Regions from separate parts of the Pseudomonas sp. Stari2 genome, predicted to be linked through region 2. Evidence: riboswitches for the same ligand, from Rfam matches in the RefSeq annotation. Region 2 holds a riboswitch; each other region holds the start of a gene.
What was found. A riboswitch is a leader RNA that binds a small molecule or an ion and turns the genes downstream of it on or off. The one in region 2 is predicted to bind cobalamin.
Positions count from the first base shown of each region.

Region 1 (7,542 bases), 1.7 Mb from region 2:
ACCGAAACGCAGGCTGCTGTTGTGCGTGAAGAGACGCAGGAGGATGCCGCGACGAGCCATGAATTCGTGAAGTGCGTGAGCATGCTCGGTGATCAGCCACTGGAACAGCGCACAGCCACCCTGAGGCTTGAAGCCGTAGCGTTCGAGCAACGCAGCCAGACGCTCGCTGGCTTCATCACTGCGGATTCGCTGACGAGTGTGGCCTTCGGTGTCTTGCAGGCAGGCCTGCCCCAGCACGCGGGTCGGCCCGCTGACAGCCCAGGGCCCCACCTGCTCGGCCAGTAAACGGAGCAACTTGCGCTCGGCCAGTACGAACCCGAGCCGCACACCGGCCAGACCGAAAAACTTGCCGAACGAACGCAACACGATCAGTCCGACCTGATGGGCATGCGGCGCCAGGCTCAATTGCGGGGTGTTGTCCATGAACGCTTCATCGACCACCAGCCAGCCGCCGCGCTGGGCCAGCCGTGCGTGCCAGTCGAGCAACTTCGCCGGAGTCAGGTTCAGGCCAGAGGGATTGTTCGGGTTGACCACCACCAGCACGTCGAGGCTGTCGAGGAAGAAATCGACTTCCTGCTCCAGCACTTCGCGGACGATGTAACCACTGCGCCGCCAGGCCTCGGCATGCTCGGCATAACACGGCGACAGCACACCGACCTTGCCGGCCCGGCGCAGTCGCGGCAGCAACTGAATGGCCATCTGCGAACCGGCTACCGGCAGCACTTGCGCGGCGCCGTAGTAGTCGCACGCTGCCTGCTCCAGGCCGTCATCGGTTTCCGGCAAGCGCGCCCACGCCCGCAGCGGGATGTCCGGGACCGGGAACGGCCACGGCGCGAGGCCGGTGGACAGGTCGAGCCAGTCTTCTTCCGCGATACCGTATTCGAGCGCCGCCCTGCGCAGCCGGCCACCGTGCTCAAGCATAGAATTCAGCCCCCACGCAGAGAATCAGCAGCCATAACCATACCCCGCGCTGGACCAATTGCCAGCCGCGATCGATGGAATCGGCGTCGGCTGGCATGCCCTCGCCCAGTTGCGGACGCTCGTGCAGCTCACCGTGGTATATCGCCGGCCCGCCCAACTGGACGCCCAAGGCACCTGCGCCGGCGGCCATCACCGGGCCTGCGTTCGGGCTGTCCCATTTCGGTGCCTGGGTGCGCCAGCATTTCAGCGCGAGTCGGGTCTTGCCCAGCAGCGCGTAGGTCAACGCCACCAAACGTGCAGGAATGTAGTTGAGGACGTCGTCGATCTTTGCCGCGGCCCAGCCGAAACGCTCGAAACGTTCGTTGCGGTAACCCCACATCGCGTCGAGGGTGTTGCTCAGGCGATAGAGCACCACGCCCGGCGCACCAGCCACGACAAACCAGAAGATCGCGGCGAACACCGCATCGCTGCCGTTCTCCAGCACCGATTCGGTGGCAGCGCGGGCGACGGCGGTACTGTCCAGTTCACTGGTCTGGCGGCTGACCAGGTAACCCACTCGCTTGCGCGCCTCCTCCAGATCATCGCTGCGCAGGGCCTTGGCGACCGGCTCGACGTGCTCACCCAGGCTGCGCATGCCGAGGGCACAATACAGCGCAAGAATCTCGACGATCCAGCCCACATACGGCGCCCAGGAAAACGCGGTGGCCAGCAGGGTCAGCGGCAACACCGCGATCACCCACGCGGTGACACCATGGCTGCGCCAGCCGCGCCCTCCGGTATTGAAACGTTGCTCGATGCGCCCGGCAAAATTGCCGAACGCCACCAGCGGATGCCAGCGTTTCGGTTCACCCAGCAGCGCGTCCAGCGCAATTGCGGCGACACTCAGCAACGCCACACTCATTGACTCACTCCCCAGAAATTTTCATACAGCAGCTCGTTGAGCGGACGCGCCTGCGCCCACCCTTCGAGTACCAGCATCGGCGCCGGATAGAATTCCTTGACCGGCCCCAGGCAAAGCACCGCCAGCGGCTTGGCCCCGGCCGGCAGTTTCAGCAGATCGGCCAGTGCCTGCGGCTCGAACAGCGACACCCAGCCCATGCCCAGGCCTTCGGCGCGCGCGGCCAGCCACAGGTTCTGGATCGCGCAGGACAATGAGGCCATGTCCATTTCCGGCAGCGTGCGACGGCCGAAAATGTATCGTTCGCGATCGTCCATCAACGCCGCGACCAACACTTCCGCGCAGTCGTTGATGCCTTCGACCTTGAGCTTCATGAACTCGTCGCTGCGCTCGCCGAGGGCTTCGGCGGTGCGCACGCGTTCTTCTTCAACAAGGTTCTGGATCTGGCCACGCAAGGCGCGGTCGCTGATACGGATGAAGCGCCACGGCTGCATCAGGCCGACGCTCGGTGCCTGATGTGCAGCCTCAAGCAATCGGCGCAACAGTTCCGGCTCGAGCGTGCCACCGCTGAAGTGGCGCATGTCGCGGCGTTCGGCGATGGCGCGGTAGACCGCTTCGCGCTCGGTTTCAGTGAAGGCGTTGTCGGTCATGGCACCAACAGTGCGGCAATCGCCGACGGATTCGACGGGAAGTAAAAATGCACGTACGAAGCGGTCATCCGACCTTCCCGATACACCGCTTCTGCGCCGCGCCCGCCATTGGGGCTGTGGCCACGGGCGATGGGTGCCAGTTCGGTGGTGGTAAGGGAATGGTGATAAGTGTGGCCGCGCAACTGGCCTTCCGGCATGTCGACCTCTTGCAAGGCCAGCGCGGCCAGACGTTTCTGCATCACGGCATCGCCACTCAGCAGGCCGACCAAATCAGCGCGGGTGCCTTCGACATCGGTCAACGAATCCAGCAGATAGAGCATGCCGCCACATTCGGCGAGTAACGGTTTTCCGGCGGCGTGATGCGCGCGGATCGCACGGAGCATGTCGGTGTTCTGCGACAAGGCAACGTGATGCAATTCCGGATAACCGCCGGGCAAGTACAAACTGTCAGCGTCAGGCAATTGCGTATCGCGGATCGGCGAGAAGAAACTCAGCTCCGCGCCCATCGCCCGCAACAAATCGAGACTGGCGCCGTAGGTAAAGGCGAAAGCTTCATCGCGGGCGACGGCGATTCGCACGCCTTCGAGCAGCCTTTCGGTCCTGCCGATTTCAGGCGCGGCGAATTCCACGGCCGGTGGCAGCGCTACCTCGCAAGTGCCAGCCAGCGCTTCGGCGGCGGCGTCGAGGCGCACGTCGAGGTCATTGAGTTCGCTGGCCTGCACCAGACCGAGGTGGCGACTTGGCAGTTCGATCCCGGTTTCCCGGGACAACGCGCCATACCAGCGTAGGCCTTCAGTCAGACTGCCTTCGAGCAACTGCGCGTGACGCACTGTGCCAACGCGGTTGGCCAGCACGCCGGCGAACGGCAAGTCCGGCTGATAGCGCGCCAGGCCCAGCGCCAAGGCGCCGAAGGTCTGGGCCATGGCCGTGCCGTCGATCACGCCGAGTACCGGCACGCCAAAATGCCGCGCCAGATCGGCGCTCGACGGCGTGCCATCGAACAAGCCCATCACGCCTTCGATCAAGATCAGATCCGCTTCAGCGGCGGCTTCCCACAGCAGACGACGACTTTCCTGCTCGCCGACCATCCACATGTCCAATTGATAGACCGGCGCACCGCTGGCGCGCTCGAGGATCATCGGGTCAAGAAAGTCCGGGCCGCACTTGAACACGCGAACCTTGCGCCCCTGATTGCGGTGCAGACGCGCCAACGCGGCGGTGACGGTGGTCTTGCCCTGGCCGGAGGCCGGCGCGGCGATCAGTACCGCCGGGCAGTGACGTGGTTGATTCAAAGTTCGACGCCTTTCTGCGCTTTGATACCGGCCTGGAAGGCGTGCTTGATCATGCCCATTTCGGTGACGGTGTCGCCCATCTCGATCATTTCCGGCTTGGCGGCGCGACCGGTGACGATAACGTGCTGCATCGGCGGACGGGCCTGCAGATCGCTGAGCACCTGATCGAGGTCGAGGTAACCGTGCTTGAGGGCTATGTTCAGTTCATCGAGCACCACCAGACCGATTGACGGATCACGCAGCAGCTCGCGGGAGACTTCCCATGCCGCTTCGGCGGCGGCGATGTCGCGCTGGCGATCCTGGGTTTCCCAGGTAAAGCCTTCGCCCATCACATGAAAACGAACCTGCTCGGGGAAGCGGCGGAAGAACAGCTCTTCACCCGTGCTGTTGCGTCCCTTGATGAACTGCACCACGCCGCACTGCATGCCGTGGCCCATGGCGCGGGCGAGCATGCCGAACGCCGAGCTGCTTTTGCCTTTGCCGTTGCCGGTGAGCACCAGCACCAGGCCGCATTCGTCGGGCGAGTTGGCGATGCGCTCGTCGATCACGGCTTTTTTGCGCTGCATGCGCGCCAGGTGGCGCTCGTCGCGTTCAGGGGAATCAGTCATGGGGGAGCTCTCCGTTGAGGCTGGATAACGGCGGGCAGGCACAAGAATAGACGGCAACAAGCCTGGCATCGCCCACCGTGACGCCGCTGGATGGATCAGGCCGGTCTCCGGGCTCATGAGCGGCTTGCACCAGGCTGCGCGCCTTCCCGCTTTGAGCAGTGGCATCCGACGCAGCTTTCACTCATTTACCGTTGCGGGGGCAGCGCCGGGATCGTGATGGCTCTTCGCGTGAAGACCCTCCTCACCGGCTTCCCTGTTTCACTCTGTCGACAGCGGTCACAGAGCACCTGAAACAAGCCGCGAAGGTTAGAGGGTTGGGGGTGGAGCGTCAAATGAAGAGGCTCCCTGAAAGCGAATAACTGCCGTCGATCAATTATCTGACGCCAATCTTGTGCCACACTGTCAGCAGTGATATCAAAGAGCCATGCTTTTTGACTGCAGAGAGCACATCACAATAACAAGGGAGAGCACCATGCAAGGCATGATCATCAGCAATCCGCGGCTGGAATTCCTGCGCCCGGTGCTGGAACGCTGGTTTGACTGTATCGACCGCTACAACGCCGTGCGCGGCGACAATGACGCGCCTTACTGGCATGACGAAAAAGCCAACCTCGGCCTGCTGTCAGCCGCCGCCTGGATGGCCGAATTGGTGACCCTGCGTGACACCGCCACCCGCAAGCAGAACGAGGAAGGCGAACGCAATGCCCGCGCCGACCTGTTCCTGGCAGGCGCCGAAGATCGCGCCTACATTCAGGCGACCCAGCGCTGGCCGCGCGTCAACAGCCTGAATCTGACTCAGGCCCTGGCCGATATCACCGCCGACGCCAAGCGCATCAGCTACGCCAGCGATCTCAAACTCGGCTGCCTGTTCGTCGCCCCACAGAAAGCCCAGCACAGCGCCAGCCCGGAAGAACTGCAGGACATGGTCGACGACCTGCAAAAGGAGCACACCTGCGCCGTCGCCTGGTACTTTCCCTACGCCTACCGCAAATTGCGCAGCGAAGCCGGCAACTATCACCCCGGCATTGCCGTGCTTTTCAAGGAAGCCCGCGGCTGAGGGTTGAACCATCGGGCTTGTGCGCTTCTCTATGACTAAGAATGCATTCATAGGGAAGATCAGTAATGCGCAAGCCCCACCTCGTTTTCGTCATCGCACTCGCCGGAGGGCTCACCGCCTGTGGTGAATCCTCCAGCCTGCAAGTCTCGGACGGCACCGGCCCGTCCCCCAAACTGCCCGAACCGAACAAGACCCTGATCCCGACTGTGAACATCGCCCCGGCGATCGGCTGGCCGGCCGGCGCGAAACCGACGCCAGCGGCAGGCACTCAGGTAGCGGCGTTTGCCGAGAATCTCGATCACCCGCGCTGGCTCTACGTGCTGCCCAACGGCGATGTGCTGGTGGCGGAAACCAATGCACCGCCGAAACCGGACGATGGCAAAGGCATACGCGGCTGGGTGATGAAAAAAGTCATGGGCCGCGCCGGTGCCGGCGTACCGAGCCCGAACCGCATCACCCTGCTGCGTGATGCCGATCATGATGGCGTGGCCGAGACCCGCACGGTGTTCCTGCAGAACCTTAACTCGCCGTTCGGCATGACTCTGGTCGGCAACGATCTGTACGTGGCCGACACCGATCGCCTGTTGCGCTTCAACTACGAGCCCGGCGCGACCGAAATCAAGAGCCAGCCGATCAAGGTCGTGGATCTGCCGGGCGGCCCGCTCAACCATCACTGGACCAAGAACGTCATCGCCAGCAAGGACGGCAGCAAGCTGTACGTCACGGTCGGCTCGAACAGCAACGTCGGCGAAAACGGCCTGGATCAGGAAGAAGGGCGCGCAGCGATCTGGGAAGTGGACCGGGCGACCGGCAATCACCGAATCTTCGCTTCGGGCATCCGCAACCCCAACGGCCTGGCCTGGGAGCCGAAAAGCGGCGCGCTATGGACGGCGGTAAACGAGCGGGACGAGATCGGCAGCGATCTGGTGCCGGACTACATCACCTCGGTCAAGGATGGCGGCTTCTATGGATGGCCGTTCAGCTATTACGGCCAGCATGTCGATGTCCGCGCCGAGCCACAAAACCTGGATCTGGTGGCCAAGGCCATCGCTCCGGATTACGCCGTTGGGCCGCACACCGCGTCACTGGGCCTGACCTTCGCCGAGGGCGCCACACTGCCGGCCCAATTCAAGGAGGGCGCATTCATCGGCCAGCACGGCTCGTGGAACCGCAAGCCACACAGTGGCTACAAGGTGATCTTCGTGCCGTTCAGCGCCGGTAAGCCGAGCGGCACACCGGTGGATGTACTGACCGGCTTCCTCGACAAGGACGAGAACGCCCTGGGTCGCCCGGTTGGCGTGGTGATTGATCAGCAAGGTGGATTGCTGGTCGCGGACGATGTGGGAAACAAGGTGTGGCGGGTGACGGCGGCCAAATAGCCCAAACCCTGAAACAAAAAAAACCGTGGGAGCCAATATGTCCCCACGGTTTTTTATTGATTCGCAGCTTTACGGGTTATGCGCCAGATGTTCCGGCTGTAGAACGCGCTTGGCACTCAGATAAGCCTTCTGCCAATACGCTTTCGAAAGGCTGTCCAGCTTTACCGTACCGCCGGTGGCCGGGGCGTGAACGAAGCGCCCTTCCCCGACATAAATTCCCGCATGACTGACCTGAGAGCCGCCATTGGTGGCGAAGAAGATCAGGTCGCCGGTTTGCAGCCCTTCCTTGCCGACATTCGGCGCCTGCATGACGATCAACTCGCGCGTGGAACGAGGCAAGCTGATGCCGGCCGCATCGCGGTAGACAAAACCGATCAGGCCGCTGCAATCGAAGCCCGAGTCCGGCGTGTTGCCGCCCCAGCGATAAGGCGTACCCACAAGCCCGAGCGCGCGGAACAGCACATCTTCGGCGGCGGGAGAAAAAGCCTGGGAGGATCCGAACACAATCGGCGCGCGAACCACAGGGGCTGGCGGCGGAGTGCGGCTGGCGCATGCGCTGAGCAGCGCTGCGAAAAACATCAGGGCAAGGCGGGCCGTCATCGTCATAAGCAGAACATCCTGATCTGGCTGCGGCTTTTACTGCCGATTCGACAGAAAACAAAACCGCCTGCGTTGGGACGCAGGCGGTTTGCCATCAATATAGATCAGGATTCTAGCGGCTACGCGGCAAACTTCAA
Region 1 is NZ_CP099760.1:2,069,126-2,076,667, reverse strand. It holds gene cobD (threonine-phosphate decarboxylase CobD) at 1-921, opposite strand, end outside; gene cbiB (adenosylcobinamide-phosphate synthase CbiB) at 914-1,822, opposite strand; gene bluB (5,6-dimethylbenzimidazole synthase) at 1,819-2,469, opposite strand; gene NH234_RS09545 (cobyrinate a,c-diamide synthase) at 2,466-3,761, opposite strand; gene cobO (cob(I)yrinic acid a,c-diamide adenosyltransferase) at 3,758-4,369, opposite strand; cobalamin riboswitch at 4,450-4,675, opposite strand; gene NH234_RS09535 (hypothetical protein) at 4,842-5,426, shown strand; gene NH234_RS09530 (sorbosone dehydrogenase family protein) at 5,492-6,805, shown strand; gene NH234_RS09525 (C40 family peptidase) at 6,875-7,411, opposite strand.
Region 1: it holds a riboswitch for cobalamin, as region 2 does, so the genes downstream of both, cobO (cob(I)yrinic acid a,c-diamide adenosyltransferase) here and NH234_RS17115 (TonB-dependent receptor plug domain-containing protein) in region 2, are expected to answer to the same signal.

Region 2 (7,542 bases):
TCGACCAGCCGATTGCCGATCCCCAACCCCCGTGCGCTGGCATCCACAAACAGCATGCGCAGTTTTGCCGTGGTTGCGTCGTGCCGGATGACAAATACTGATCCGACAACCTTGCCGTCCTTTTCCGCAATCCAGCAGCGTTCGCTGGCAGGGTCGAACTCGCGCAGGTACTTGGCGACGATCTCGGCGACCAGCGCTTCGAACTCCCAGTTCCAGCCGTATTCGCGGGTGTAGATCACCGTTTGCTGCTGCACCACCAGCCCCATGTCGCCCGGCTGAGGATCGCGCAACAGGTAGGCGGGTTGCTTGCCGCCCTCGAGCAGGGTCTGGATCTGCTTCATGGACTCGATCAATTGCAGTTGCTGCGGCTCGGCCATGCGTTCGAGCAGGGTGATGACTTCCTGCCGCGAGGCCTGTTCCAGCGGGGCGAGGATTTCGCGGCCGAGGTCGGTGATGTGCAGCTGGCTGGCGCGGGCGTCGGTGGCTGAGGGGACTTTCTGGATCAGGCCTTTTTTGTCGAAGCCGCTGATGATCCGGCTCATGTAACCGGCGTCCAGGCTCAGCATCTGGCGCAGATCGGCGCTGGTCAGATCGCCGCCGGAGGCCAGTTCGTAGAGGATGCGCAGCTCGGTCAACGAGTAGTCGCTTTGCAGCAGGTGCTCCTGCAGAACGCCGATCTGATGGGTGTAGAAGCGGTTGAATTGCCGGACGATGTCGGCGCGTTCGATCAGTGGGTTCGCGGACATGACATGTGCTCTAATGGTTGCCTTGAGCAACTATATAGTTGCCCAAGGCAATCAAGTCAAATGAATTGCTCAGATTCTTTCAGGGCAAACACGCCGGATCGAACCTTTCGCTGGTGTCCATTCGAATGTTTCTGAGACCCACCGTTTCCAGGTGTGATGCATAGAGCGTTTCCGAAAAATAAGTGATCAGCAGGGTGCGACGACGGGCGCCTGCGGGGTTCAGGCTGCCGGCGTGAATGAGATCGGCATCGAATATCAGGATATCGCCGGCGTTGCCCGTCAGTTGCACGGATCGGGATTCATCAGAGAAGTCGAACGGGGGCTCGCCGAGTGCAGGGCGATGGCTGCCGGGGACGATGCGGGTTGCGCCGTTCTCCGGGCCATAATCGTCGAGGTAGACCAGCGCGATGACGGTGTCGCCGGGGCGTTGTGCCGACAGGTCCCGGTGCAGTTGCTGGTGGCCGCCATTGGCGAGCGGTTCGCGGCCTTCAACCTGGGAGATGAAGAAGTGCTCGCCGATCAACTCGCCCACCACTGCCAGCAATTGTGGCAACCGGCAAACAGCCTGGACGGTCGGATCAGTGTCCAGCAGCGAATGGCGCCAGTCGATACCACGGGGCACGGGCCATTCGCTTGAGGGCTTTACGCCGGTGTCGAACGTATGCCGAAGTTCGGTCAGCCATGCAGCCGGGATTGCCTGGTGGAGCAGGGCGTAGCCGTTTTGGTGAAGTTGCCTAGCGCAGGGAGTAGACCCAGGCATCCGTTGTCGTCCCGTCATCCAGAGTCACCTTGGTCAAAACCCGCTGATACTCGGCCCCTTCAAACTCATCGAGCGCCGCCCAGTGCTGCTGGAAGTTTTCGGAGGAGAATACAAAGCCTTCAATGACATCACCATCTTCCGCAATCACCAGACCGGGAAAGCCCATCGCCGCACCCCAGCCGGCGTGCGACAGACGCCCCTTCAACGAAGCGGCCTGCCAGGTGCCGCCGATGTTCAGCATCACATGTTCATTCGGTCTGCCGGGGCCCAGGGTTCCATAAATGAAGAGACGTTCCACGATTGCTCCTGACGATCAAAAAGGAGGGATCCTGATGTATCACGAAACCACAGGCAACACCGTCATCAGTTCGGGAGTGACCGGTTCAGAAACCCGTCGATCAATGCCACAACCTGCTGCTGGATCATCTCACGCGAACGACCGCCGCCATCCCCGCAAATGATGCCGTCACCCGGCGAGTCTTCTTCAAGCAACGCCACTGCGCCGGCCTTGCACGATGCCATGAAGCTGAAATGGCTGGCGTCGCTGATCTCGACATACTGCGACGATGCCGGAGGCAGCCGCTTGGCGAGATCGGCCGACTCCAGTTGGGCTGGCAGGTCCTCGGACGGCACGCCAGCGCCAATCACCAGCGTCGGAACCGGCAGTTCAGCGAGGCTTGCATCGGTCATCCCGCGTGACAGGCCCAGGTCCAGTGAAACGATCGCGCCGACGCGTTTGTCGCTCAAGTCCGCGCTCATCCGGCCTTTTGATTCTGGCGTATTGGCGACGTTGATCGTCTTGTAGACCGAGCAACTGGCCAGCTTTTGATGGGCTGCGCAGTCCTTCGCAAAGCGCTCGGGGTCGAAACGTGAGCCGGCGAGTTCGAGGGCAGTCCAGCCGCCAAGCGAATGGCCGGCTACCGCAATTCGACGCATCGAAACGGCACCCAGTTGCTCGGGCCGAGTGGTCACTGCATCAATGACGCGGCTGATGTCGGCAGGTCGTTGCCACAACTGGGCAGCCGCTTGAGGACTGCGGTCATGTGTCGTGGTGCCGGGATGGTTGACCGCCGCCACGATGTAACCCTGACGGGCCAAGGCTGTGGCCAGCCACGCCTGGTTGCTCCAGTTCCCTCGGTAACCGTGTGAAAGCACCAGTAACGGATGCTCTCCGGCAGTCGGTGGTGCATCGCGCACGGCGGACGTCCCGACAAACACAATATCGTCTGCAATCAACTGCGGGGTGGCGGTGGTCCTGGCGGGATACCAGACGACCATCTCCAGCGGACGGTCGTTGTGTGCATCCGGCAGTGTGGAGGTCCGGAAACCGATGGGGTTTTCGTCAGCGTTTGCGCTGGTCGAAAGGCAGATCAGAAGCAAGAGGCCGAAAGCTTTTTTCATTGTTTTTCTCTTCCTTGATCAAAGTGAGCAAACGGGACGTTTGCCCAGCCGTTCTACCAGTCTTACGGGATAACCGTCTCGTCATTTATTGCCGTTCCGGATAAATCTCGTGTTGATGTTCAAGGCAAGGCCCTGAGCCGCTCTGCCAACTCCAGCGCCACCCGACCGCTGCTGACGGTCGGCAACAGATGCGTAAACGGAATATCGATCATCCGCCCCTCACGCACGGCCCGCAGGGTCGACAGCACTGGATCCTGCATCAGCAACTGACGTTTGCGGCTGGCCGGTGACCATTGGGCATCGGCCAGCAGGATCACGTCGGGGTCCGTGGCAAGCAGGGTTTCGCGGCTGACGGTCACCCGGTATTGGTTGATGTCGGCGAACAGGTTTCGTGCCCCGGCGGCGGCCAGCAGATTGGTAACAAAACCACGCCGGCCTTCGCTGTCGAGTCCGTTGACCTCGCTGTCTAGGTAGAACACTGACAGCGGCCTGTCCAGGTGGGTTAAAGCCTTGGCCTTTTCCAGATCGGCATCCATTGCATCGCTCAGTTCCCGAGCGCGCTGCTGCTTGTGCAGCAAGGCACCGAGGGTCGAGAGGTCGTTGTGGATGAGTTCGAAGTAATCCAGCGAGTGTCCGTTGCAGGCCGACTCCAGCAAATACGAAGCCACGCCGTTGCGCTCCAGTCCGCTGCGTGACGTGACGCCGTTGCCAAACGCCGTGGCGAAGCCGCCGACCACGAGATCCGGTTTCTGCGCGTACAGCACTTCGCTCGATGGATAGCGGGGCGAAATCACCGGCACGCCGAAGTACTCGGATTGCGGCGTACCGGTGTCATCCAGATAGGCGACGCCGGCCAGCGCCGGGCCGGCGCCCAACGCCAACACAAGATCGGCCGCATGCTGGTTGAGCGCAACAATCCGCGACGGTGGCGACACCGGCAGGTGCCAGGTCTCGCCACAATTGCGATAATCATCTGCCAGAACCGGCGAAGTGCAGAGCAGGGCACCCGCCAGAAAACACAGCCTTCTCATGAGCGCTCCTTGATCAACAGATCCTCGACCACCTCGCCGCCCACCAGGTGCACTTCGACCAGCCGTTGCGCATCCGCGTGGCTGCGCACGCCATACCAGCAGGTCTCCGGATACACCGTCATGACCGGCCCCAGGTTGCACGGGAATTGACAGTGCGTGCGGGTCAGCAAAACGCCGCCGGGGGTCTCGATGCGGTCATGGGCCAGCAAGTGCCGACGCAGGGTTTTCCATAGCTGCAAGGCGCCGCGCTGGGTGCAGCGCGGGCCGGTGCAGAGGAATACGTGGCGGGCATGGGCGGGAACATGCGACCAGTCCGGGTGCGTGTCGACGCCGTCGATGGTTTTGATTTCAGCCATCAGAAACGGTACGTGTAGCGCACTTCGGAGGTGAACGGCCGTCCGAGGTTGTCGACGTTGCTCGAACGGCTGGTGACGTAGTCGCGGTCGAACAGGTTTTCCACCAGCAGGCTCAGGCGATGCTGATGGGCACCGTCGAGATAGCGATAAGCGTCGGCATCCACCACGGAGTAATGGCCGTACTCGACCTGCTTCGAGCTGATCACATCGCGGATATAGCGGATCGCACTGCCGGCGCCCCACATCCGGTCAACCGACTCGTAACCGATGCGGGAACGAGCGAAGAAGCTCGGAACATCGTTGAGTGTGACGCCGGCACGCGACTCGGTGAGGTTGCGGGTCATGTCCGCTTGCAGGCTCCATTGCGCGTTGAGCGCCAGTTTTGCGTCCGCCTCGAAACCACGCATCTGTATCCGCCCCTGGCCATTGACCCACTGAATGTCGTCGAGAGTAATCAGGTCATCGATCTTGCGTTTGAACAGGGTGACGCTGGCGCTGAACTCGCGATCGAGCAGCAAGCCTTTGTAGTCGAGGCCGAGTTCGGCGTTGCGACTTTTCTCTGGTTTCAGGTTGCGGTTGCCCAACTCGTCGCCCGGTTCGTTGACGAACAGTTGCTCGGCGTTCGGCAGTTTGTAGGCGGTGCCGTACTGGCCGCGCAGTGCCCAGTGTTCATTGAGGTCATACAACGAAGTGAGCATGCCGATCGTTGCGCTGTCGCCGCCGCTCATGGCTTCGTGACGAATACCGATGCTCGGATGCCAGTCGGGCAGGGCGTCGATCTGCGGGCGCATTTGAGTATAGAGCGCGTGGGCTTCAGCCTTGTCATTGTCGATGATCAGCACATCGTCCTGGCCCTTGAACCATTGGTTGTCCGTGCCGAACACCAGCACATGGCCGCCGGGCAATTCGGCCTTGCCTTCGGCCTGCACACCCCAGTCGGTGAAGCCCCAATAGTCGTTGTGGTTGATGGTTTTTACACCGCCATCGGACGTGTTGTTGATGCGCGTGTAGCGGGTATCCCAGTCGTTGATATGGCCTTTGACGAAGTAGCTCAGGCGTTCGTTGACGTTCTGTTCAAAGGTCGCCGTGGCGATCTGCTGGATACGGTCGTTGGTGGTCTTGTGGTTGTCCACCGGGCGGGCGAAGTCGAGGTTGGCGTCAGCGTACTGGTAGAACAGTTCCAGGCGCGCGTCATCGCCAAAGGACTGAATCGCCTTGCCGCCGAAGGTGGTGACTTCGTAGGCGCGCTTCTTTTCGCTGTCGTTCTTGATGTCGCGATTGCGAAACGGCTGATAGCCGTCCGAGACGTTATGGCTGACGTAGGCCAGCAAGCCCAGGTCGCCGAAACCGTTGGTGAAGATGTTCTCGACCCGCGCATCCTCGGTGGTGCCGCCGAATGTATCCACGCCCATGTTCACTTCGCCGGAGGCTTTGCGACTTTGCGGGCTACGAGTGACGATGTTGATCACGCCGGACACGGCCTGGGTGCCGAACAACAGACTTTGCCCACCCTTGAGCACTTCGATGCGTTCGATGGCGTTGGCCGGCAGGGTGTCCAGATACAGGCCGCCGTACAGGCGATTGTTCAGGCGCACGCCGTCGAGCAGGATCAGCGTGTCATCGTTGCGCCCACCCAGCAGCGAATAGGTGCCGTAGTCGAACGGGCCGTTTTTCGGCGCGACGTACAGGCCGGGAATGAACATCTGCATGACGCGGGTGACATCGGCGCTGGGGCCGGCGCGTTCGATCTGCTCACGGGTGACGACCTCGACCTTGCTGCCGAACTGCGCCATGTCCGCCACCGTGGTGGACTCCACCGACGGCGCGGAAACGATTTGCTGGGTGAGTTCGAGCGGTGCATCATCCGCCAGCAGCAGGGGGCTGAACAGGCAGCCGAACAACAGGGATGGAGCCGGAGTGTTGAAAGGTCGAATCATTGTCTTCTCGAAAGGATCTTCGCAGAAGAGCATGCAGGAGAAGGCATCGCGCACACGCCGACACCGGCCCATGCCCGCCCACCGCAGGAGTTTGCCAAACAGAATTTCAGGCCGGTCTCCGGGCTCGCGCGTATGGACGCTTTCACCTTCCCATGGCCGTCTGGCCACAGTGGTGTATCGAAAGCATCACGCGCCTACCGTTGCGGGGGCAGCACCGGACTTGTTCGAAAAGAACGTACCGGTTTCCCGTTTCACCCCATGCACGGCGGCATGGGACACCTGAAACAGGGCGGCATCTGAACATCCGGATGGGCGCTCGTCAACTTGCCGGATCAAGCCTCGCGCGTATTCTGCTGAACGAAACGCTCGATCAACCACCGCGCCGCCGGCCCCGGTGGCACATCGGTGCGGTAGATCGCGTCGAAGGTGTATTGCCCGCTGGTGTATTCCGGCAGATCCAGTTGCACCAGTCGGCCGGTATCCAGATCTTCCTGGATCATCGGCCGGGGCATGTTGCCCCAGCCGATGCCCTCGCGCAGCAGCATGTGCTTGGCACCCAGGTCCGCCAGGCGCCAGGTGCGGTTGCTCAGCACAGCGAATTCCTTGTCTTTGGTCAGTTGCGAGCGATCCGACAGCACCAGTTGCGTGTGCTCGCGCCCGGCACCCGGAACATTGCCTTCAGCGGTCGCCAACGGGTGATTCGGCGCCGCCACCGGAATCAGCTCGACGCTGCCGATGCCGATTTTTTCGATGCCGTTGATGCCGTCATTCATCGGGCCGCTGACGCCAACCACCGCGCCGCGATTGATTACCAACTCAGTCACGGCGCCGAGCGCTTCAATGTGCAGATGCAGGGCAACAGTGGGGAATTCCTCGCGAAAGGATTTCAGCGCATCCACCACGCGCTCGGCGGGCAACATTACGTCGAGTACGACATGCACTTCGGCTTCCAGCCCCTGCAGCAGGCCTTTGACCTTGGCGCGCAAGCCATGCACGCCGTTGGCGATGGTCCGGGCTTCGGCCAGCACAGTGCGGCCGGCGTCGGTGAGTTGCGGTTTGCGGGTGGTTTCACGATCGAAGAGGGTGACGCCCAGTTGCATTTCGAGATTGGCAATCGAGTAGCTGATGACCGAGGTCGCCCGGTGGAGCTTGCGCGCCGCGGCGGCAAAACTGCCGACTTCGACGACGGTAAGAAAGACCCGCAGTTGATCGAGTGTCGGTGTGCCTGGGTCGGAGATCATGTCGGTGTCCTTGAGTCGCCATGGAGGCCTATATTGGGTGAACAGCTTGCCTATTTTATCGAACGTAACG
Region 2 is NZ_CP099760.1:3,799,077-3,806,618, reverse strand. It holds gene NH234_RS17145 (helix-turn-helix domain-containing GNAT family N-acetyltransferase) at 1-746, opposite strand, end outside; gene NH234_RS17140 (phytanoyl-CoA dioxygenase family protein) at 826-1,506, opposite strand; gene NH234_RS17135 (gamma-glutamylcyclotransferase) at 1,481-1,804, opposite strand; gene NH234_RS17130 (alpha/beta hydrolase family protein) at 1,870-2,907, opposite strand; gene NH234_RS17125 (ABC transporter substrate-binding protein) at 3,027-3,938, opposite strand; gene NH234_RS17120 (ferredoxin) at 3,935-4,294, opposite strand; gene NH234_RS17115 (TonB-dependent receptor plug domain-containing protein) at 4,294-6,231, opposite strand; cobalamin riboswitch at 6,323-6,529, opposite strand; gene NH234_RS17110 (LysR family transcriptional regulator) at 6,564-7,472, opposite strand.

Region 3 (7,542 bases), 680 kb from region 2:
TATTTGATGTTCCTCCCGTGTGCCGTGGCGATTGGCGTGGGCTCCTGGTTGAGTTATCAATGGGTAGAAAAGCGCAGTTATCAATGGCTTAGAACGCGAATCGACGGCAAACCAGCGGATTAGGCGATTGCGAACTATTCCTACGTAAATACTGGGACTTTGTGCCGCGCGCCGATTGGCGTAAACTCCGCCCAAGCCTGCGAGGAGTTTCCATGACCGCTATTACCATTACCGACGCCGCCCATGATTACCTGGCCGATCTGCTGTCCAAGCAGAACACCCCGGGCATCGGCATCCGCGTTTTCATCACCCAGCCTGGCACCCAGTACGCCGAAACCTGCATTGCCTATTGCAAGCCGGGCGAAGAGAAACCTGAAGACACAGCGCTGGGGCTGAAAAGCTTCACTGCCTACATCGACTCGTTCAGCGAAGCGTTCCTCGACGATGCCGTCGTCGACTACGCCACCGACCGCATGGGCGGCCAGCTGACCATCAAGGCACCAAACGCCAAGGTTCCGATGGTCAACGCCGACAGCCCGATCAACGAGCGCATCAACTATTACCTGCAAACCGAAATCAACCCGGGGCTCGCCAGCCACGGCGGTCAGGTCAGCCTGATCGATGTGGTTGAAGACGGCATTGCCGTGCTGCAGTTCGGCGGCGGTTGCCAAGGCTGCGGCCAGGCGGACGTGACCCTGAAGGAAGGCATCGAACGCACCTTGCTCGAGCGCATTCCGGAGCTCAAGGGCGTTCGCGACGTGACCGACCACACGCAGAAAGAAAACGCCTACTACTAAGGCGTTCGCTGCGGCATAAAAAAACGGCGCCCCGTGAGCGCCGTTTTTTATGGTCGATACAAATGTGCATGCCCCGCGCGATACAGTGACGATTCACTGAAGTGATCGCTGCCCAACACCCGCCCGACCAGAATCAGTGCTGTACGCCGAAAGCCCTTGTCGGCAACCTTTTCGGCAATGTCCTCCAGCGTCCCGACGACCCAATCCTGATCCGGCCACGTCGCCCGGTGGATCACGGCGATCGGGCAGTCCGCGCCATAGTGCGGCAGCAACTCGGCGAGGATCTTCTCCAGATGATTGACCCCCAGATGAATCGCCATGGTCGCTGCGTGCTGCGCCAGGTTGCCCAGTTCTTCGCCGGCAGGCATCGCAGTCTTGTCCGCATAACGGGTCAGGATCACGCTTTGCGAGATGTCCGGCAGGGTGAGTTCGGCGCCCAGTAGCGCGGCGCAGGCGGCGGTTGCCGTTACACCGGGGATGATTTCGAACGGGATTTGCAGCTCGCGCAGATAACGAATCTGCTCGCCGATGGCACCATACAGGCCCGGATCGCCCGAATGTACTCGCGCCACATCCTGGCCCTTGGTGTGGGCGGTCTTGATCAGGTCGATGATCTGTTCCAGATGCAGTTCGGCGCTGTTGACTACGGTTTCAGCCGAATGACCTTCCAGCACCGCCGCCGGCACCAGTGAACCAGCGTAGATGATCACCGGGCAGCTGCGGATCAGCCGCTGGCCTTTGACGGTGATCAATTCCGGATCGCCGGGGCCGGCGCCGATGAAGTAAACGGTCATCGTTGGATCCTGTGAAAGTAGGGCAGGTCGAGGCTTCAAGAGCGCTTCAGATGAAGAACGCTCATGATCGAAAGCGGGGATTATCGGAAATTTACGCTGCGCCGGCCAATGCCAGTGTGGCCTGGGCGTATTTTTGCCGGGATATCAGCAGTTTTGCCGGGGCTTGAATCAGCTGTTCGGCGAGCGCCAATGCAGCGCTTTCCGCCACGCCGTAGCAACCGGTGCGTTCGAAGGCGATCTGTGAATGGTGACTCAGTCGTTGCTGATAACTGGCCAGTTCTTCGCTGCTGAAGTACAGCAACGGCAGCGCCAGTTGAGCCGCCAGTTCCTGCAGGCCGGGTTCGTCGCGTTTCAAGTCGATGCTGGCCAAAGCCTTGACCGCTTCGAGTTCGATGCGATGGGCCTGTAAGGCCTGGTCGAGCAAGGCGCGCAGCGTACTGGCCGGGCAGCCGCGCTGGCAGCCCAGGCCGACCACCAGGGTCGGCGCTGCGCTGTCATCGGTCATGCGTGGTATTGACCATCGCTTTTGCGGCGGAACAACCAGGCGCTGATCAGGCCGAGGGCCAGCCAGAACGCCACGTTGGTCAGCTGCGAAGCGATTTTGAACTGGGCTTCCAGTGCTACCGGAGCAAGCATCGAGTGCACTTCCGGTTGCGGAGCGCCGATCACGTGCGGCACAGCAAGGATCGCTACGCCGAGGATCTTCAGCAGCCAGTTGCCACCGAACGCGATCAACGCCAGGCCGACAGCGGTTGACGCGGCGGTGCCGATCCACCACATCTGGCGCGATGCCAGGTCGGCGGCGGCGGTGCCCGGCAGCTCGGGCGGCAGGCCCAGTGTCGGGGCGAGCACGAAAGTCGCATAACCGGCCAGCCCCCAGAGCAGGCCTTGCGAGGTCTTGGTCGGCGCACGCAGGGTGTACAGACCGGCCAGCATCAGGGCGAAACCCACGGCAACGACCAGATTGCCGCCGGTGGTGGAAACCACGCGCTGCCAGCCGTCTTTCGGCTCCCAGGCTTCGGCATCGTGGGTGTGGGTGGCGGTACCGGAGGCGTGTTCGTGGACTTCGGCCACCGGTTCGGCTTTCTCAAAGGTCTCGGCCTGAAGAATCAGCGGCGATACCCAGAAGCTTTGCAGCAACGTCAGAAGCAGGGCGGCCAGAAGGCCGGTGAAACCTGCGGTCTGCGCAATACGCTTGATCATGTCGTCAGGTCTCAGTGGCACGGGAACGCAGCGCTGTGGCGGGTATCGTGCGCGGCGTTGTGAACCGCTTCGATGTGCGAGAAACCGGCGAAGTAGACCAGGCTGGCACCCAGGATCGACGCGAAGATCGCAGCGGTCAGGCGTTGGCTCAGGGTGGTGGTGCTGGAGATTTTGTCCGTGTTGCTGCCGGTGCTGCTGATGATCGACATGGCGCTTCCCTCTGGTGTGTCAGCGGGTGAACGGTGCGCATGAAAACCCCTGCGAGTCGGGCACGCAGGGGTTCGAACAGCGCCCGCCCACCGCGGGTTTGTTATGTTCAGTGACGCAGGATGCGCACTGTGTGTTGCGGGCCGGTCTCCGGGCTCACGAGGGGTGGCTGTCTGCCGACCTGCACAAGCGTCACCTTCCCATGCCCGTGGGCACAGTGGATCTGACGCTTCGCTCGCTTACCGTTGCGGGGGCAGCACCGGACTGACATGGCTTTAGAGTAAAGCACATGATTCACCGGTTTCCCGTTTCACCCTGTGAAGGGCACCCGTAACAAGTTGTGTAGGAGAGCATGGGTTGGGGAATTTAGTCAATTTTGTGGGCATATCCGTTTTTGTGGGCATATCCGTTGCTGCGGTTATGGCCACTTAGGGTTCCGCCCTTACGGCGGGTCACCTTTTCCAAACGCCGAAAAGGTAACCCAAAAGGCTTCACCCTGACGTACGGCCCCTCGCTGAGGCTCGGGGTTCCTTCGCTCCGGGATCGATCCGGGGGCATCGCCTCCGGTTTGCTTCGCTGCACCTCCTCTCGATGTGTTTGGCTTCGCCAAACGGTCGCTGCGCTCCCACCCCGAATCAATCCCTCCACTCAGCCTGCCGATGGGCCTTGAGATCAAAAGCGGTACTTGAGCTAACGCTCATCGTGGTGAGGGGCTTTTGATCTGGCTTTTGCTCTGGCTCTGGCTTTTGATTTTTTGCCCCTTCGGCAGGCCGAGCGGAGGTGTTCATCAGGGGGTAGGCGCGTAGCGCCGTGCGGCGAAGCCGCATACATCGAGAGGAGGTGCAGCGAAGCAAACCGGAGGCGATGCCCCCTGATGGACACCGTAGCGAGGGAACACTGAGCCTAGGCGAAGTGCCGTACGCCGGGGCAAAAGCCTTTTGGTTCCTTTTTGGCGTTTGAAAAAGGGACTCGCTGTAAGAGCGAAACCGCCAGCGGCAGCACCCGAAGCAACGGATATGCTCTCGTTCCCAAACTCCACGAACCATTGACCCATCCCCACACCCTGCGTAGCCTTGCGCTTTCGAGGTTCTTCGGCCCACGCCGAAGCTAAGAAGGGAACGCGGTCCAAGCCGCGGCTGCCCCCGCAACTGTGAACGGTGCCGTTCGCTGCTACGCCACTGCCAACTCAATCCAGAGCCAGCGGGAAGGCGCAGCGAATACCGGGCCAAGGCCCGAACACCGTCAGCCAGGAGACCTGCCTCGTCACAGATTCTCACTTTCAACCGGGCGGGGTGATCCGGTGGCGAACTCTCCAGGCACGCACACGCGTTGCCGGCCTCGTCCCGTATGCCCGCCACCTTGCCAAAGGGCATCCGATGAAAACACTGGCCAAACTCCCCGTCACCATCGTCACCGGTTTCCTCGGCTCGGGTAAAACCACTTTGCTGCGGCACATGCTCGACAACGCTCAGGGCCGCCGCATCGCGGTGATCGTCAACGAATTTGGCGAGTTGGGCATCGACGGTGAAATCCTCAAGCAGTGCACCATCGGCTGCACTGAAGAAGAAGCCACCGGCCGAGTCTACGAACTGGCTAACGGCTGCCTGTGCTGCACCGTTCAGGAAGAGTTCTTCCCGGTGATGCGCGAGTTGGTAGCCCGTCGCGGCGACCTCGACCACATCCTGATCGAAACCTCGGGCCTGGCCCTGCCGAAACCACTGGTGCAAGCCTTCCAGTGGCCGGAAATCCGCAGCGCCTGCACGGTTGACGCGGTGATCACCGTGGTCGACAGCCCGGCCGTGGCCGCTGGCACCTTCGCCGCGTTCCCGGATCAGGTCGATGCACAGCGCAAACTCGACCCGAACCTGGACCACGAATCGCCCCTGCACGAACTGTTCGCCGATCAACTGGCCAGCGCCGACTTGGTGATTCTCAACAAGGCCGACCAGACCAGCCCTGAAGACCTCGCTCGTGTGCGTCTGGAAGTCGCCGAAGAGCTGCCGCCAGCCGTGAAAATCATCGAAGCCAGCAACGGTCGTCTGCCGCTGGACGTTCTGATCGGACTCGGCGCCGGTTCCGAAGAACACATCGACAGCCGCCACAGCCATCACGATCACCACCACGGTGAAGGCGATGACGATCACGACGACCACGATCACGACGCCTTCGACTCGATCTCCATCGAACTGCCGCAAGCCGATGAAAGCCTGCTGCTCGATGCGCTGACGCAACTGGTGGTTCAGCACGGCATCCTGCGGGTCAAAGGCTTCGCGGCGATCCCGAACAAGCCGATGCGCCTGCTGATTCAAGGCGTGGGCACGCGTTTCGACAAGCACTTCGACCGTCAGTGGGGGGGCGATGAGTCGCGCGTGACGCGTCTGGTGTTGATCGGCCAGGAACTGGACGCGGCCAAGCTCGAAGCGCAACTGCGCGCCGCGCTCAGCGTTTAAGCCATGCACCTGCTCAGGACCCAGCCCGGCGGTTTCGTGTCGGATGACAACATTGCCGACCTTGGACAAACCCCCGCCGAGCTGGTGATCCTGTGCAGCGGCGATTCCAGCCTGGCGCTGCTCGCCGAAGCGGCGCAGCAACTGCCTGACGATTACCCTAGCGTGCGCCTGGCCAATCCGATGCAGGTGCAGAACCATGCGTCGGTCGACCTGTACGTCGACGAAGTGCTGCGTCACGCCAAGGTCATTCTGATTTCACTGCACGGCGGCATCGCTTATTGGCGTTATGGCGTCGAGCGGCTGGTGGAATTGTCCGAGCGTGGCGTGCAGGTGATTCTGGTGCCGGGAGATGATCGGCCCGACCCGGAGCTTAGCGGCTTGAGCACCGTAGGCGCCGAGGATCGTGACCGGCTCTGGCAGTTCCTGCGTCAGGGCGGCATGGGCAATGCGCTGGACTTCTTCCACTGTCTGGCCAATCGCTGGCTGGAGCGGGATTACGTGTGGGGCGAGCCGCAAACGCTGCCGCGCACGGCGATTTACCACCCGAACAAAAACACCGCCGAACTGAGTGACTGGCAAGCCGATTGGCTGCCCGCTCAACCGGCCGCGGCGGTGTTGTTTTACCGCTCGCATTTGCAAGCGGCCAACACGGCGTTTATCGACGTGTTCTGCCAACGGTTGCAGGCTGCCGGACTCAATCCGCTGCCGATTGCCGTGGCCAGTCTGAAAGAGCCCGGCTGCCTGTCGGTGGTCGAGGGCTGGCTGGATGAGGTCGAGGCGGGGGTGATTCTGAACACCACCGGTTTCGCCCAGTCCAGCCCGGAAGCGCCGCATCTGCGGCCGTTCCGTCGCAACATTCCGGTGATTCAGGCGATTTGTGCGCAGGACAACGAGCCCGGATGGCGCGAGAGCGAGCAAGGCCTCGGTCCGCGAGATCTGGCGATGCACATCGCCTTGCCGGAGCTGGACGGCCGGATTATCAGTCGGCCGATCAGCTTCAAGGACCTGGCCTGGCGCAGCGAGCGCAGTCAGTCCGACGTGGTGTGTTATCGGGCGCAGCCTGAGCGCATGGATTTCGTCGCCGAACTGGCGCGGCGCTGGGTCGATCTGGCTCGGGTGCCTAACACTGAAAAGCGGATCGCCCTGATCCTTGCCAATTACCCGACTCGGGATGGACGCATCGGTAACGGCGTCGGCCTTGATACGCCGGCCGCGGCGCTGAATATTCTGCGGGCGTTGCAAGTTGAGGGTTATCCATTGCCGGCCGAACTGCCGGACAGCGGCACCGAGTTGATCCGACAACTGCTCGGCGGGGTCAGCAACGACCTCGACACCCTCGATCAGCGCCCGTGCCAGCAGAGCCTGGCGATGGGCGACTACCTGACGATGTTCAACGCGCTGCCCGAAGCCAATCGCACGGCGGTTCTGGAGCGTTGGGGGGCGCCGCAAAACGATCCGATGTGCCGTGACGGGCGGATGATGATCGCCGGCCTGCGTTTTGGCCTGACCTTCGTCGGTATTCAACCGGCGCGGGGTTATCAGGTCGATCCGAGCGCGGTGTATCACGACCCGGATCTGGTGCCGCCGCACGCGTACCTCGCGTTCTATTTCTGGCTGCGCCAGACCTACGGCGCTCATGGCGTGATCCACGTTGGCAAGCATGGCAACCTCGAATGGCTGCCGGGCAAAGGCGTGGGCTTGTCGGAGAACTGCTGGCCGGATGCACTGCTCGGGCCGCTGCCGAACATCTATCCGTTCATCGTCAACGACCCGGGCGAGGGCGCCCAGGCCAAGCGTCGCACTCAGGCGGTGATCATCGATCACTTGATGCCGCCGCTGACCCGTGCCGAAACCTACGGCCCATTGCGCAATCTCGAACTGCTCGCCGACGAGTATTACGAAGCGCAATTGCTCGATCCGCGCCGCGCCCGTGAGTTGCAGCGCGACATCCTGCAGCTGGTGCGTGACACGCAGATCGATCGCGAACTGCAACTGGACGAAGGCCTCGACAGCGATGCCGATGCGGCGATCTGGCTGCCGCGTCTGGACACTTATCTGTGTGATCTGAAGGAATCGCAGATTCGCGATGGT
Region 3 is NZ_CP099760.1:3,122,583-3,130,124, forward strand. It holds gene NH234_RS14060 (acyltransferase family protein) at 1-123, shown strand, start outside; gene nfuA (Fe-S biogenesis protein NfuA) at 213-797, shown strand; gene cobM (precorrin-4 C(11)-methyltransferase) at 845-1,591, opposite strand; gene NH234_RS14075 (cobalamin biosynthesis protein) at 1,683-2,096, opposite strand; gene NH234_RS14080 (CbtA family protein) at 2,093-2,794, opposite strand; gene NH234_RS14085 (CbtB domain-containing protein) at 2,806-3,003, opposite strand; cobalamin riboswitch at 3,125-3,348, opposite strand; cobalamin riboswitch at 4,069-4,279, shown strand; gene cobW (cobalamin biosynthesis protein CobW) at 4,378-5,451, shown strand; gene cobN (cobaltochelatase subunit CobN) at 5,455-7,542, shown strand, end outside.
Region 3: it holds a riboswitch for cobalamin, as region 2 does, so the genes downstream of both, NH234_RS14085 (CbtB domain-containing protein) here and NH234_RS17115 (TonB-dependent receptor plug domain-containing protein) in region 2, are expected to answer to the same signal.